Regions from separate parts of the Catenuloplanes atrovinosus genome, predicted to be linked through region 2. Evidence: riboswitches for the same ligand, from Rfam matches in the RefSeq annotation. Region 2 holds a riboswitch; each other region holds the start of a gene.
What was found. Region 2 has a riboswitch for cobalamin ahead of J2S41_RS03375 (CbtB domain-containing protein). Riboswitches for the same ligand answer to the same signal wherever they lie in the genome.

Region 1: it holds a riboswitch for cobalamin, as region 2 does, so the genes downstream of both, bluB (5,6-dimethylbenzimidazole synthase) here and J2S41_RS03375 (CbtB domain-containing protein) in region 2, are expected to answer to the same signal.
Region 3: it holds a riboswitch for cobalamin, as region 2 does, so the genes downstream of both, cobN (cobaltochelatase subunit CobN) here and J2S41_RS03375 (CbtB domain-containing protein) in region 2, are expected to answer to the same signal.

Annotation. Positions count from the first base shown of each region.
Region 1 is NZ_JAVDYB010000001.1:2,987,584-2,992,365, forward strand. It holds gene J2S41_RS13360 (nucleotidyltransferase domain-containing protein) at 1-443, opposite strand, end outside; gene J2S41_RS13365 (PstS family phosphate ABC transporter substrate-binding protein) at 440-1,864, opposite strand; gene J2S41_RS13370 (DUF6624 domain-containing protein) at 2,470-2,970, shown strand; cobalamin riboswitch at 3,005-3,207, shown strand; gene bluB (5,6-dimethylbenzimidazole synthase) at 3,244-3,870, shown strand; gene J2S41_RS13380 (MarR family winged helix-turn-helix transcriptional regulator) at 3,974-4,420, opposite strand; gene J2S41_RS13385 (TspO-related membrane protein) at 4,475-4,782, shown strand, end outside.
Region 2 is NZ_JAVDYB010000001.1:745,767-750,548, forward strand. It holds gene J2S41_RS03365 (ATP-binding protein) at 1-457, opposite strand, end outside; gene J2S41_RS03370 (CbtA family protein) at 531-1,289, opposite strand; gene J2S41_RS03375 (CbtB domain-containing protein) at 1,304-1,507, opposite strand; cobalamin riboswitch at 1,541-1,716, opposite strand; gene J2S41_RS03380 (hypothetical protein) at 1,821-2,507, shown strand; gene J2S41_RS03385 (TolB family protein) at 2,768-3,715, shown strand; gene J2S41_RS03390 (cellulose binding domain-containing protein) at 3,903-4,782, shown strand, end outside.
Region 3 is NZ_JAVDYB010000001.1:1,493,877-1,498,658, reverse strand. It holds gene cobG (precorrin-3B synthase) at 1-1,270, opposite strand, end outside; cobalamin riboswitch at 2,154-2,273, shown strand; gene cobN (cobaltochelatase subunit CobN) at 2,331-4,782, shown strand, end outside.

The DNA.
Region 1 (4,782 bases), 2.2 Mb from region 2:
GCGCGCTCGCCCGGATCGGTCGCGTGCGTGTGGTCGTCGAGCAGGTCGGTCAGCCGGTACCGGGTCCGGTCCCGCTCCGCCCCGGTCAGCGGCGGCGGTCCGTCGGCGAGCACGCGCGCGCACCGCGCCGCCCACTCGCCGGGGTCGCCCACCAGCGGTACGCCCCACGCCAGCATCCGGTGCGTGCTCGGTTTGCGGATCGCCAGGTCGTTCGCCAGGAAGCGGTCCAGCCGTTCCGGCGTGTGCACGAACAGCTCCACCGGCCAGCCGCGGAAGCGCAGGCTCTCCCGGAAGCCCGGCCCGTGCTCCCGCATCACCACGATGTCCAGATCGGACCCGGCGGTGCGGTGCGGGCCGAGGACGCTGCCCGCGAGCAGCGCCCATGTGGCGTCCGGGAAGCGCAGCGCCACGAGTTCGCCGGCGACCGCCAGCGGATCGGTCACGTCCCCTGGTCGCACAGCTGCTCCGGCTGGAGGTTGGCCTGCACGCACGGGATGTGCCGCAGGCCGCCGATCGCGCCCATCGCCTCCGGGCTGGTCATGAACGTGGCGAACGAGCGGGTCAGCGGATCGGTCTCGGTCGTCGGGCCGTAGCTGTACAGGTACTCCACCGTCCAGAACTGGTAGCCGCTCTCGATGTCCTCGAGCGTAGCGCCGTGCCCGCCCACCTTGATCTGGGCCACGGACGTCCCGGCCGTGACCGCGCTGGGCAGGTCGACGTAGCCGATCGCGCCCGGGTAGCGGTTGACCGCGGTGACGACGTCGCTGGTGCCGTCCTGCTCGCAGAGGATCGGGCCGGTCGCACCGAGCCCGGCCCGGCGGGCCTCGCAGGTGTCGGACGTGATCTGCGGCGCCGGCTCGCCGTCGAGCAGCTGCTTCTCGATGACGAGGCGGCTGCCCGAGGTGTTCCGCCGGCCGACGACGCGGATCGGCAGGTCCGGCAGGGTTACGCCGTCCTCCACCTGGACCTGGTTCCAGTTGGTGGTCTGGCCCAGGAAGATCTTCTTGAGCTCGGTACGCGAGAGCTCCCTCACCGGCACGCCCGGGTGCAGGACGAACGTGTACGACACGATCGCCAGCGTGGCCGCGATCTCCAGGTTCTGGAACTCGGGGCTGCCGTCGAACCGCCCCTCCGCCAGCGTGAGCAGCTTCAACCGCTCCTCCGGTGGCGCGTTCTTCAGCCCGGCCAGGCCCTCGACGCTGGTGGAGCCGTCCACCGTGATCGTGGAGCCCGGGCAGTTCGCCATGTACCGCTGCGCCAACTGCTCCGCCACGCCGGTGAACACGCTGGAACCGGTGACGGTGAGCGTGCCGGTCGCGCACGTCGGCCCGGGTGGGATGTCCGGCCCCTGGCTGTTGATCAGCAGCACCGCGACCAGCGCGCCGGCCAGCAGCGTGGTCAGCGCGCCGCCGATGATGGTGCTGCGCCGCAGCCGCCGGCCGTCGCTGTCCAGGAAGATCCGGCCGTTGCGCAGGATGCCGTTGGTCTGCACCTCCGGCTTGCCCTCGCCGCTGGTGTGCTCCAGCAGCGCCACCAGCTTGAACTCGCTGCCCGGGTTGAGGTGCACCTTCGGCAGGATGATCTTGTTGTCCCGGACCTCGAAGCCGCGGCCGGTGAGCAGATCCTGCAGGTCCGGCGGCCGGGCCTCGGTGACGTCCACGGTGACCAGCCGGCGCGTGTTGCCCGGGAACGTCAGCCCGAGCTGGTGCACGTAGTCGTGCTCGGTGATGGACGTGCGGCCCACGTTCTTGATGCGCGCGACCACCATGCCCGGGTCCGGGATCTCGGTGCGGTCCGGCCCGATCAGCCGCACGACGTTACCGGCGTCCGGCGGATCGAATCCGAGCCGGGAATTGAACCGCACCCGAAACGACAGCATCTTTTCCCGCCGGGTCCGGAGGTAATTCAGAAACGTGCCGCCGCCGATGATCAACAGGGCCAGGGCCAGGCCGAACGGCCCTTCCATATTGTCGGCGAGCCATTCCGCCACCACCGTTAAAGCCACTGGTGTACCCCGTTCGTTAACCCGCAGTTCGCGCAATATGAACTAAGCGTTGTTCACTGTCCGGAATCGACACGTCACAAGGTATCCAACGCATGCGAGAAAGCCACCAAGGGCCACGAAGATGCCGGTCCACCACGGCCGGCGGGTCCGCGTGCGACGACGAGCCGAGCGGCATCGGCGGTCGCGGCCCGTCGAGCGTCACCGAGCGCCGGCGCGCCCCGGCCGCCGCGGTCGACCCGCTTCCCGCGCGCCTGTGACCCGCGCATCCGCGCATCGCGTATCCGCGAGAAGGGCCGTGGTCCGGATGTGTTCGTGGCATGTTCGCCGTGCCGTGGCGGCCGGAGCCGCATCCCGGCCGGGCCGTCCGGTGATTTCCTGCCCCTACAAGTATTTCCCATCCACATGCACCGATGTGTCACTCCGGGTCGACGGGCATGGATTCGCGCTCGTCTAGCGTCCACGGCATGGTTGACGAGGCACTCGCGCAGGAACTGATCGACATGACGGACGAGGACCGGCGGCTGCAGGCCGGGGCGCTGGGTGCGGATTACGCCGCCCGGCTGGCGTACCGGCGGGTCACCGTCCGCAACGGTGACCGGCTCGCGGAGATCATCGACGAGCACGGGTGGCCGACCGCGGACCTCGTCGGCGCGGAGGCGGCCCGGCGGGCGTGGCTGGTGGCGCAGCACGCGGACCGGCACCTGCACCTGCAACGCCGCGCGCTGGCCCTGATGACGGAGGCGGTGCACGCGGGGAAGGGCGACGCCGCGCAGCTGGCCATGCTGACCGACCGCCTGCTGGTCAACGAGGGCCGCCCGCAGATCTACGGCACTCAGATCGCCGGGGTCGTCGACGGCGCCCCGGTCCCGTGGCCGTGCGAGGACCCGGACCGGCTGGACGAGCGGCGTGCCGGGGTCGGCCTCGACCCGTTCGCCGTCCACGTCGCCAGGCACGCGCCGGCCTGATCGGCCCGGAAGCCGGGACGCGGTATGGTGCGGGTGGCACGAACTGTTGCGAGGTGCCCCGGCGGCGACGGCGGGGAGAATCTGGGAAGCCGGTGTGAATCCGGCACGGGCCCGCCGCGGTGACCGGGGAGCCGCCGCCCACGCGCGCACGCGCAGCCACTGGCCGTCAGGCCGGGAAGGCGGGCGGTGGGGTGACGATCCGGGAGTCCGAAGACCGGCCTCGCGCCTGGTGACCCCGGCATGCCCGGGGCGAGAGCGCAGCGGGAGCCTGCCGTGATCCACGACCTGTACGACGTCATCCACCGCCGCCGTGACGTGCGCGGCGAGTTCACCGGCGCGCCCGTCCCGGACGCCACCGTGGACCGCATCCTCGGCGCGGCGCACGCGGCACCGAGCGTCGGCCTGTCCCAGCCGTGGGACTTCATCCTGGTCCGCGGCCGCGAGCCGCGCGAGGCCTTCCACGAGCACGTGCGCCGGGAGCGGGACGTTTTCGCGGCCACATTGGACGGCGACGCGGCCGACCGGTTCGCCCGCATCAGGATCGACGGCGTGCTGGAGTCCACCCTGTCCATCGTGGTCACCTACGACCCGGAGCGGGGCGGGCCGGCGGTGCTGGGCCGGCACGCGATCGCGGACGCCGGGCTGTACTCCGCCTGCCTCGCCATCCAGAACCTCTGGCTGGCGGCCACGGCCGAGCGGCTCGGCGTCGGCTGGGTGTCGTTCTACCGCGAGGACTTCGTCCGCGACCTGCTCGGCATCCCGGCCGGGATCCGCCCGGTCGCCTGGCTCTGCGTGGGGCCGGTCACCCACCTCCAGGACACCCCGGACCTGGAACGCCACGGCTGGCGCCACCGCCGCCCGCTGCACCTGGCCCGCCACGAGGACCGCTGGGGCGGATAGGGCACCCGCCCGTCGTGCCGGGGCGGACGGGCATCATCGACGGGAGCGCGGCGGCCGGCCGGCAACTGCGTCGGCGCGGGGCGTCTCGGCCCATCCGGGCCGGTCACCGCGCGTGCTTGCGGTGCAGCGTGGCGAGGCGGTCGAGCGTTTCGGCCACGGTACGCCGCTGCCCGTCCGTGAGCCGGGCCGTGGCGCTGGCGATGTCGTCCGCCAGCGGCCGCAACTCGTCGAGCAGCCGCTCGCGGGCCAGCGGCGTGGTGGTGACGGTCTGCCGGCGGCGGTCGGTCAGGTGCGGCTCGCGGCGCGCGTACCCGGCCCGCACCAGCCGGTCGACCAGGCCGGTCGCGGCGCCCGAGGTCATGCCGAGCATGCGCCCCAGCTCGACCGGCCCGACCGGCGCGGGGGAGACGGCGAGGTGCTTGAGCGCCAGGTAGTCGCCGGCGGTGAGCCCCATCCGGCGGGCGATCGCCGCGTCCAGCTCGGCGGCGGCGACGGCGAGGTGGTGCACGGTCCAGGCGAGATCGCCGGTGGCGTGCGGATGCTGAGACACGCGAACGAGCATACGATGACTCAGAAATTAAGCTACTTCGTATGTGAGGTTCTCATGGGCGACCGGATCCGCTCCCTCGCGCTCGCCACCGCCTGCACCGCGTTCGTGGCGACGCCCAACCTCGGCGCGCTCGTCGGCAGGGGCGAACAGACGCGGCGGTACGACACGGTGATCACCCCACCGGACTACGCCTTCACGGTCTGGGCCCCGATCTTCGCCTGCTGCATCGCGTCGACCGTCGCCCAGTGCCGGCCGTCCGGCCGCGGCGATCCGGTCAGCCGGCGCACCGGGTGGGCGCTGACCGGCGCATACCTGGTCAACACCGCCTGGTCGCTCGCTGCCCAGACGGACCGGTTCCGCTA
Region 2 (4,782 bases):
CCGCGTGCCCGACCACGGACTGCTCCGCCGCGGTCCACTCGCGCGGCCGGTAGTCGACCACCGCGCAGACGCCGGCGATCGCGCCGGTCCGGGACCGCACCGGGTAGCCGAGGTAGGCGCGCGCGTCCGCCTGGCGCACCGGGGCGTCCGGCGGTACCCGCGCGTCGTCGTGCACGTCGTTGACCACGAGCGGGCAGCCGGAGTCGAAGATGATGCGGGCGAGCGTGGAGGCGGCGGGCACCGCGTCCAGGCTCGCCCAGGCGGCCGGCATGCCGAAGCCGCCGCTCATCAGAATGCGGCGGCCCTCCAGCAGTTGCACCAGGCCGGTCGGCGCGCCGGCGGCCCGTGCAGCCAGCTCCGCGATCCGGTCCGCGGCCTCCTGGGACAGCGAGCGGCGGGCGAGGTGGACCCAGTCCGCGTCCGTACCGGTGGCGTCGGGCGCCGTCGTCGTCGCCACCGGTCGTGTCCCTTCGTCGGGCCTGCTCCTGCCCCCTCAGGTTAAAGCGGCGAGCCACCTCAAAACCGGCAAATCACAGACCAGTGGCGGACGTGCTCCCGTCGGCCCGGGCGGCCGGCCCGCCCGTACGCGGAGTGAGCAGCAGCCCCAGCACGGCGCCCATGGTCGCCCACATGGCGGTCAGCTCGGCCAGCGACGCGACCCGGAAATCCCAGATCAGCCGCGCCGGCACGTCCGCCGGGATCTCCACGGTGCCGCCCGGCCAGATCAGCATGAGCGCGAGGTAGCCGGCGACGCCGGCCAGCACGCCGCCGGTGACCGCGAGCGGCGCGGACCACCCGCGCTCCACCAGCACCTGCCGGACCAGCACGGCCAGCCAGGCGATCGCCACGCCGGCAGCGATGAGTGACAGGTACTGCGCGGTGCGCGCGCCCACCGTGTCCGGATCGCCGACGGCCGGCGGGTTCGCCGGGTACTTCAGCGCCGGGACCAGTGAGAACGACACGAACCCGAGGAAGGCCAGCAGCACCGCCCGGCCGAAGTCGGTGCGGGCCGGGAGCCGGTGCCGCACCGTCGCGAACACCACGGCCAGCACCAGCGCCAGGCAGACCGCGACCGCGACGGCCGCGACCATGCCGCCGGCCACCTGCATGGCGCGGCCGACCAGCGGCTCCTCCGCGGGCGTGCCCGCGGACCTGGCCTCCTCCACCGCGAGGGCCCGCGCGATCACCGGCTCGACGACGGCGAACGCGACGACCGACGCCACCACGCCGGCCGCGACGCCCGCGAGGGCGCCGCGCCGGAGGATGCCGCCCAGCGTGGGCGTGGTCATGTCCCGTGCCGCGGTCAGTGGCACGGAACGCCGAGCGCGTGCCGGCCGTCGTGGGTGAACTCGTGCAGGTACGCCGCGATCTGGCCGGTGGTGACCAGCCCGTTCTCCTGGAGCAGCAGGTAGACGACGCCCAGCGCGACGACGGCCAGCAGCCAGGCGATCAGCGGGACCCGGATCGGAGCGACGACGTCGGCACCGGTGGAAACGGTCGGCGGCATGATGGTTGATCCTCTCGTCCATGCCTCGTGGCGATGTGATGCGACGCCATGGCCGGTCTCCTGGCTCCCGGATCATCACGCCCGCCCCGGCCTTCCCAGATCCGCGCGGATCCGGTGGCGAGGGTGGAACGGGCACTCCCCGGTCACAGTGGCGAGGACCGCGCCGGAATCACACCGGCTTCCCGAGCACCATGGCCAGCGCAGCGTACCGCCGCCCGAAATCCCCGGACAAGGGGCCATGATCAATCTTGGTGCGGGCGGGCTGTGGCCATGCCGTCACCGTGGGTGGGAAATGTCGTACCCGTCGATTAGTATGTGTGTACGAAAGACGCCACCCCACCAGGGAGGATCTTCAACCGTGCCCACTCTGGAGACCGATCTCACGCCGTACGCGACGATGCTCTCGTTCACCCGCTACGTCGGCCGCACCGGGCCGAAGAAGGCCTCGTTCGTCAGCGGGCTGCGCCGGGCGCGGCAGACCAAGTCCGGATTCAACCCGCACGGGCAGCTCGTCAAGGCGCTCAAGGCGGACATCCAGTTCCGCACGCCGGGCACCCACCTGGCCGCGGTGGTGCAGGCGGTCAAGCCGCGCTGGCGCCCGCTCTACGAGGCGTCCACCGCCGGTGCCGCGCGCTACCTGGAGACGCTCGGCGACCTCGACAAGGTGTGGCTCGCCCAGACCCGCGACGCGCTCGCGGTGATCGGCGGCCTGCCCGTCAAAATCAACCCCCACCTCGGCCTGCGGTACGAGGGAGGTCGCGCCGAGGCGGTGCGCCTGCACTTCGACGAGACGCCCCCCGGCGACGAGGCCGTGGTCGCCACGCTGCACCTGATGGCCGCGCACATGGACCAGATCCTCCCGCACGCGGAACCGGTCCTGGTCGACGTCCGCCGCGGCGCCGTCTTCCGCGCGGACCCGGCCACCCGGCCGGCGGACATCGACCGCTGGCTCACCGGCGAGGCCGCCGCCTTCGCCGCCATGTGGTCCGCCGCCTCGTAACGCCCGGCGTCCCGGCCCGCGCCAGAACGGCGCGGGCCGCGCGCTCTCCGTGCGGGCCGAGCGTCACTCCCGTGCGGCGCGATCCCGCCCAGCCGCCCACTCCCGCCCCGCGACCCGCCCGATTTGGGGTGATTACGCCGAATTGACCGACTGGGGTCGTAGGGTGCCAACCGGGAAGCGCTCAGGTGCCGTTCGGTTGCGACGATCGTCTCCCCGTGGAGATATGCAGGAGCGCGGAGCCGCGAGCCCGGGAGACCGTCATGCGCAAGACCCTCAGCCGATCCCGCATCGTGCGCGGCGCCGCCGTCGCGCTGACCGCCACGGTTGCGATCACCACGCTCACCGCCACCACCGCGCGGGCGCGGGCCGCCACGACGCCGGACCTGGCCTTCGTGCGCGACGGCAACGTCCTGCTGCTGCGTGACGGCGCCGAGAAGCAGCTCACCAAGGGCGGCGGCGCGGCCCGGCCGCGCTGGTCGCCGGACGGCACGCGCATCGCGTACCTGCTGAAGAACCGCCTTTGGATCATGAACGCGGACGGCAGCGGCCAGCGCGCGCTCGACGGGCACCCGTCCGGCGGCGCGGACTGGTCGCCGGACGGGAAGTGGCTGGCGTTCGCGGCGCCCGGCTGCACCGGTGGGCCGGTCGTCTACCGCATCGCCACCACCGGGAAGGGTCGTCCCGAGGTGCTGTTCCCGGCCGAGTGCAAGGGTCAGCCGCTGCCCACGGAGAAGCCCGAACCGGCCCGTGGCGGCACCATCGCGGAGCGGATCGCGGTGGACGACACGGTCTCCTGGGCGCCGGACGGCACCCGGATCGCGTTCCGCGGCGGACTGTGCGAGTCCGTCTTCGACGCGTGCCTGACCATCGGCACGGTGGCCGGCGCGAAGGAGCGCGCGGTCGCCACGTTCGGCGGCGGCGGGCAGGGGAGCGGGTTCGCGACCGTGCCGTCGTGGCGGCCGGACGGCGCGCGCCTCACCTGGACGGCCGCCACCTCGGCGAAGCTGTCCGTGATCGAGTACGACCCGGCCACCGGGGCGAAGCGGACGCTCGGCCTGCCCGGCGACCGGGAGTTGAGCTACCAGACCACGCGCACCGCGTACGTCACCGGCGAGCGCGCCGGCCGGTCCTGGCTCTTCCGGCTGGACACCGACGGCGGCGCGCGGGTGGCGCTGCGCCAGGGCTCGCAGCCCGACCCCCGCCCATAGACGATCGTTGACATATGATGGCGCCGGAGCCGTACCGGCCCGTCGTGCGGGAGGCAGGGCAAAGCCTCCCCCCACCAGCCGTCGGGAGTCTCGCCACGCTGCCCGGCTGCCGCCCCGACCGCCCACCCCCCGGGCGGACCGCGGCAGCGCCTTCCGGAACCCGCAGCGACCCGTTCGGAGATGAGTCATGCCCGCACGACGACGCCCCCGCCTGCCCGGCATCCTCGCCACCATCGTCACCATCACCGCGGCCGTACTCGCGCTGATCACCATCCAGCCCGCGCTGGCCGAGGTGGACCGACAACCCCGAACCGCCGCCGATCCGGTACGGATCATGGCGCTCGGCGACTCGATCACCGGCTCGCCCGGCTGCTGGCGCGCGCTGCTCTGGCGGCAGCTCCAGACCGCCGGCCACACCGACACCGACTTCGTGGGCACGCTGCCGCCACAGGGCTGCGGCTTCGCCTACGACGGTGAGAACGAGGGCCACGGCGGCTTCCTCGCCACGAACATCGCGAACCAGTCGCTGCTCCCCGGCTGGCTGTCCGCCACCGACCCGGACGTCGTGCTGATGCACCTCGGCACGAACGACGTCTGGAGCAACATCCCGCCCGCCACGATCCTGGCCGCGTTCAGCACGCTGGTCGATCACATGCGCGCCAGCAACCCTGCCATGCGCATCCTGGTCGCCCAGATCATCCCGGTGGACCCGCCGAGCTGTGCCGAGTGCGCGGCGCGGACCGTGGCGTTCAACGCGGCGATCCCGGCGTGGGCCGCGTCCAGGAGCACGGCCGCCTCGCCGATCACGGTGGTGGACCAGTGGACCGGCTTCGTGCCCGCGACCGACACCGGCGACGGCGTGCACCCGAACGCGGCCGGCGACGCCAAGATCGCCGACCGGTGGTTCGCGCCGCTGGTCCAGGCGATCACCGGGGTCCCGGCCGGCACGCCGTCCGCCACGCCATCAGCCACGCCGTCCGTCTCGCCGCCCGGCGCCGGGTGCGCCGCGACGTACCAGATCGTCGGGCAGTGGGCGGGCGGCTTCCAGGGTGAGGTCACGGTCGCGA
Region 3 (4,782 bases), 750 kb from region 2:
TGGTGCGGGCACCGGCGACCACGGCGGCGAGCCGGTCGAGGTCGGCGGCGGTCTGATCGTCGGACCCGTCGACGCGGTAGCCGCCCGGCGTGGCCAGCACGAGCACGTGCGGCGTCGCGGGGTGGCCGCAGGCGCGCTCGCAGCCGGCCCAGTGGACCGGGAGCGCGCGCGGCGCGACCCGCGGCGGGTCGAGCGCGACCACGGCGGTGGCGTCCGCGCGGACGTCGGCGCGGGACTTCGCGCAGCCGGGCCGGCCGGCGCAGGCGGTCACGCCGTACCAGGGGGAATCCGTGCCGGTGACGAGCCCGGCGGCGGCCGGGCGGGCGGCGTCCGCCGGTCCGGGGACGACCACGCCCCGCCAGGGCGTGAAACGCAGCTCGCCGGCGCCCTCGGCGGCGAGGTCGGCGAGCAGGTCGAGCTGTCCGGCGGAGATCCGGCCGAGCGGGACGATCACGGCGAGCGCGGCGCCCGACCCGATCACGCCGGCCGGCGGGGCGGGTGGGTCGCGCCGCTCGCGCACGGGCGCGGCGGTGGCGCCGAGGCGGGCGGCGACGCGCGTCGCACCCTGATCAATCTCGGACATTCGCCAGCCGGCGGAGCCCTGTGCGGCACGCTCCGCGAGGAAGGCCTCGGCCGCCGCGACCGCGAGCCCGGGCGCGTCGCCCGCCGGAGTGCGCACGCCGTGGTCGACGCCGTCGAGGAGCAGCGCGAACCCGCCGCCGGCGACGGCCGCGAGGCAGATGTCGGCGTGCAGCGCGGCCACGTCGCCGCGGCCGTCGTCGAGCGCGAAGAGGAAGCGGCCGGAGAGCGCGGCGAGCGCGGGCGCGGCACACAGCGCGGCGTCCAACTCGCCGATCAGCGGGCGCACGTCGGCCAGGCCGGCGCCGTCCAGGCCGCTCAGCGGCGACGCGACGATGTTGCGGGCGCGCTCGTGCGTGGCGGACGGCAGCAGGCCGGCCTCCGCCAGGCGGGCGCCGAGTTCCGTCTCGGCTCCGGGCGGGAGCGCGCGGAGCTGAAGATTGCCGCGCGAGGTCTGGTCGAGGTGGCCGTCGCCGAGCTCACGGGCGGCGCGGGCGAGCACGCGGGCCTGGTCCGCGGTGACCACCCCGCCGGGGATGCGCACCCGGGCCAGACCACCGTCCGCGGCGGCGTGCACCTGCAGCGCGGTCGGGCAGGCATCCGGCCCGGTGCGCACCACCACGCCGCCGGACGGCGCGGTGCGCGCCACCACGGGCGCGGCCGGCCGGCCGGGGACGGGAGTCGGGGACATGCGGCGGATACTACGGGTTGTCGCGGAGGTCGCTTCACGTTCGGCCACGCAAGCCCGACGTGCGTCACAACCGCCCCCACCCGCCGCGCGGGGACGGGGGACGTATTCGTAGGGACGCGCGCCCGACGCGACGCGCACGGCGCCGGCAAACGGAGCCACACGTCAGCGTGGGCGCGGCACGTCAGCGTGGGCGAGGCACGCCAGCGTGAGCGAGGCACGCCAGCGTGAGCGAGGCACGCCAGCGTGAGCGCGGCACGCCAGCGTGAGCGCGGCACGCCAGCGTGAGCGAGGCACGCCAGCGTGAGCGAGGCACGCCAGCGTGGGCGCAGGACGCAACGCGGGCGAAGCCGCCACTTCGGCGGGACACGCTCAGCAGTCTCGATCGGGCGCTCCGCGCCCGATATTTCATCTTTTATGAGCGCGCGCACGACATGAATGCCCGCATACAACTCGCAGGTGGACCACGAGGCGGTTAGCTATCGGTCAACCGCGCCCGATCGGCAAAGGCCGCATATCGGGAATGCCGTATGTGACCTGAGCGAGGCGGAGAGATGCGAGGCGGAGTCGGGCGAGTCGGGAACGGGCGGACCCGACGCAATACGAGGCCAGGCCACCCGAGGTCGGGCGGCGGGAGGCGACGCGTGGCGTGGCGACGCGTGGCGTGGCGACGCGTGGCGTGGCGTGGCGTGGCGACGCGTGGCGTGGCGACGCATGGCTTGGCGACGCATGGCGTGGCGACGCGACCAGAGGCGAGGCGATCAGAGATGAGGCGACCAGAGGCGAGGGTGGGGAGGGCGAGCAAGATCACTGGGGGTGGCTTGACGGGTGGGGGCGAGGATCGGGAGAGTGGGAGGGCTGCACAATGAGCGCGCGGCGACGGTGGAGGAAGCCGGTGGGAGTCCGGCGCGGTCCCGCCACTGTCACCGGGGAGCGGACCCCAGGACGACCACGGCCGTGATGGCGGGAAGGTCGGGGCGAGCGCCGATCCGGGAGCCAGGAGACTCCGGTCGCCGCGTCAACCGTCACGATCTGGGGCGAGGACCCCGGGGAGGAGCCCGCGGTGCCCCGCGTCCTGCTGCTGTCGACGTCCGACACCGATCTGCTGAGTGCCCGTGCCAGTGGCGCGGACTTCCGGCTGGCGAACCCGGCCCGCACCGCGGTCGAGGATCTGGACGGGCTTACCGAGGGTACGGATCTGGTGGTGGTCCGGATTCTGGGCGGCCACCGGGCGTGGGAGGAGGGCATCGACGCGCTCCTGGCCCAGCAGCGGCCGGTCGTGGTGCTCGGCGGGGAGCAGGCGCCGGACGCGGAGCTGATGCGGCTGTCCACGGTGGCGGCGAACCTCGCGGCCGAGGCGCACATGTACCTGGCGCACGGTGGGCCGGCGAACCTGGCCGAGCTGCACCACTTCCTGAGCGACACGATCCTGCTCACCGGGCACGGGTTCGCGGCGCCGGAGCCGGCACCGGCGTGGGGGCGGCTGGAACGGCCGGAGCCGAGGAACCCGCACGGCCCGGCGATCGCGATCCTGTACTACCGCGCGCACCACATGGCGGGGAACACCGGGTTCGTGCACGCGCTCGCGGACGCGGTGGAGGACGCCGGCGCGCGGCCGCTGCCGATCTTCTGCGCCTCGCTGCGTACCCCGGATGACGATCTTCTGGAGGCGCTGCGCGAGGCCGACGCGCTGATCGTGACCGTGCTGGCGGCCGGCGGCGCGGGCGGGATCGTGCCGGCGGCGGCGCAGGCCGGGGGCGACGACGACGCGTGGGACGTGGGCGAGCTGGCGCGGCTGGACGTGCCGATCCTGCAGGGGCTGTGCCTGACCAGCGACCGGGCGACCTGGGACGGCAACGACGACGGGCTGTCACCGCTGGACGCTGCCACGCAGGTGGCGGTGCCGGAGTTCGACGGCCGGATCATCACGGTGCCGTTCTCGTTCAAGGAGACCGACGCCGACGGGCTGACCGTCTACGTGGCCGACCCGGAGCGGGCGCGGCGGGTGGCGGGCATCGCGGCCGGGCACGCGCGGCTGCGGCACGTCCCGCCCGCGGAGCGCCGGATCGTGCTGATGCTGTCGGCGTACCCGACCAAGCACTCCCGGATCGGCAACGCGGTCGGCCTGGACTCGCCGGCCTCCGCGGTGCGCCTGCTCAGGGCGATGAGCGAGCGCGGGTACGACGTGGGCGAGTTCCCCGGCGTGGCGGCGCAGGACGGCGACGCGCTGATGCACGCGCTGATCGCGGCCGGCGGCCAGGACCCGAACTGGCTGACCGAGGAGCAGTTGGAGGGCAACCCGATCCGGATCCCCGCGGCGGAGTACCGCGCCTGGTTCGCCACGCTGCCGGCGGAGCTGCGCGAGGAGACCGAGCGGCACTGGGGGCCGGCGCCGGGCGAGCTCTACGTCGACCGGAGCGGCGACCCGGACGGCGAGATCGTGCTGGCGGCGCTGCGCGGCAACAACGTGGTCGTGATGGTGCAGCCGCCGCGCGGGTTCGGCGAGAACCCGGTCGCGATCTACCACGACCCGGACCTGCCGGCCAGCCACCACTACCTGGCCGCCTACCGCTGGCTGGCGGCGAACTTCGGCGCGCACGCGGTCGTGCACCTCGGCAAGCACGGCAACCTGGAGTGGCTGCCCGGCAAGACCGTGGGCCTGTCCGCCGCGTGCGGGCCGGACGCGGCGCTCGGCGACCTGCCGCTGATCTACCCGTTCCTGGTCAACGACCCCGGCGAGGGTACGCAGGCGAAGCGCCGTGCGCACGCCACGCTCGTCGATCACCTGGTGCCGCCGATGGCGCGCGCGGAGTCGTACGGCGACATGGCCCGGCTGGAGCAGTTGCTGGACGAGCACGCGACCATCGCGGCGCTGGACCCGGCGAAGCTGCCGGCGATCCGCGCGCAGATCTGGACGCTGCTGCAGGCCGCAAAGCTCGATCACGATCTGGGCGTGACCGACCGGCCGCACGACGCGGAGTTCGACGACTTCCTGCTGCACGTGGACGGCTGGCTGTGCGAGGTCAAGGACGTGCAGATCCGCGACGGGCTGCACGTGCTGGGCGAGGCGCCGGGCGGCGAGGCCCGGGTGAACCTGGTGCTGGCGATGCTGCGCGCGCGGCAGATGTGGGCCGGCCGGGTCGCGGCGCTGCCCGGACTGCGCGAGGCGCTCGGCCTGGCCGAGGACGGGTCCGCGCCGAAGTCCGAGGTGGACGCCGTGGAGGCGGTGGCGAAGTCCCTGGTCGAGGAGATGGAAGCGCGGGGGTGGGACCCGGCGGCGGTCCCGGGCGTGGTGTCGCGCGCGGCCGTACGTACCCCCGAGGTCGTGGAAAAGGTTTTGATCTTCGCGGCCACGGAGATCGTGCCGCGGCTGGATCGCACCACGGACGAGATGGCGCATCTGCTGCACGCGCTGGACGGCGGCTACGTGCCGGCCGGGCCGAGCGGGTCGCCGCTGCGCGGCCTGATCAACGTGCTGCCGACCGGGCGGAACTTCTACTCCGTCGACCCGAAGG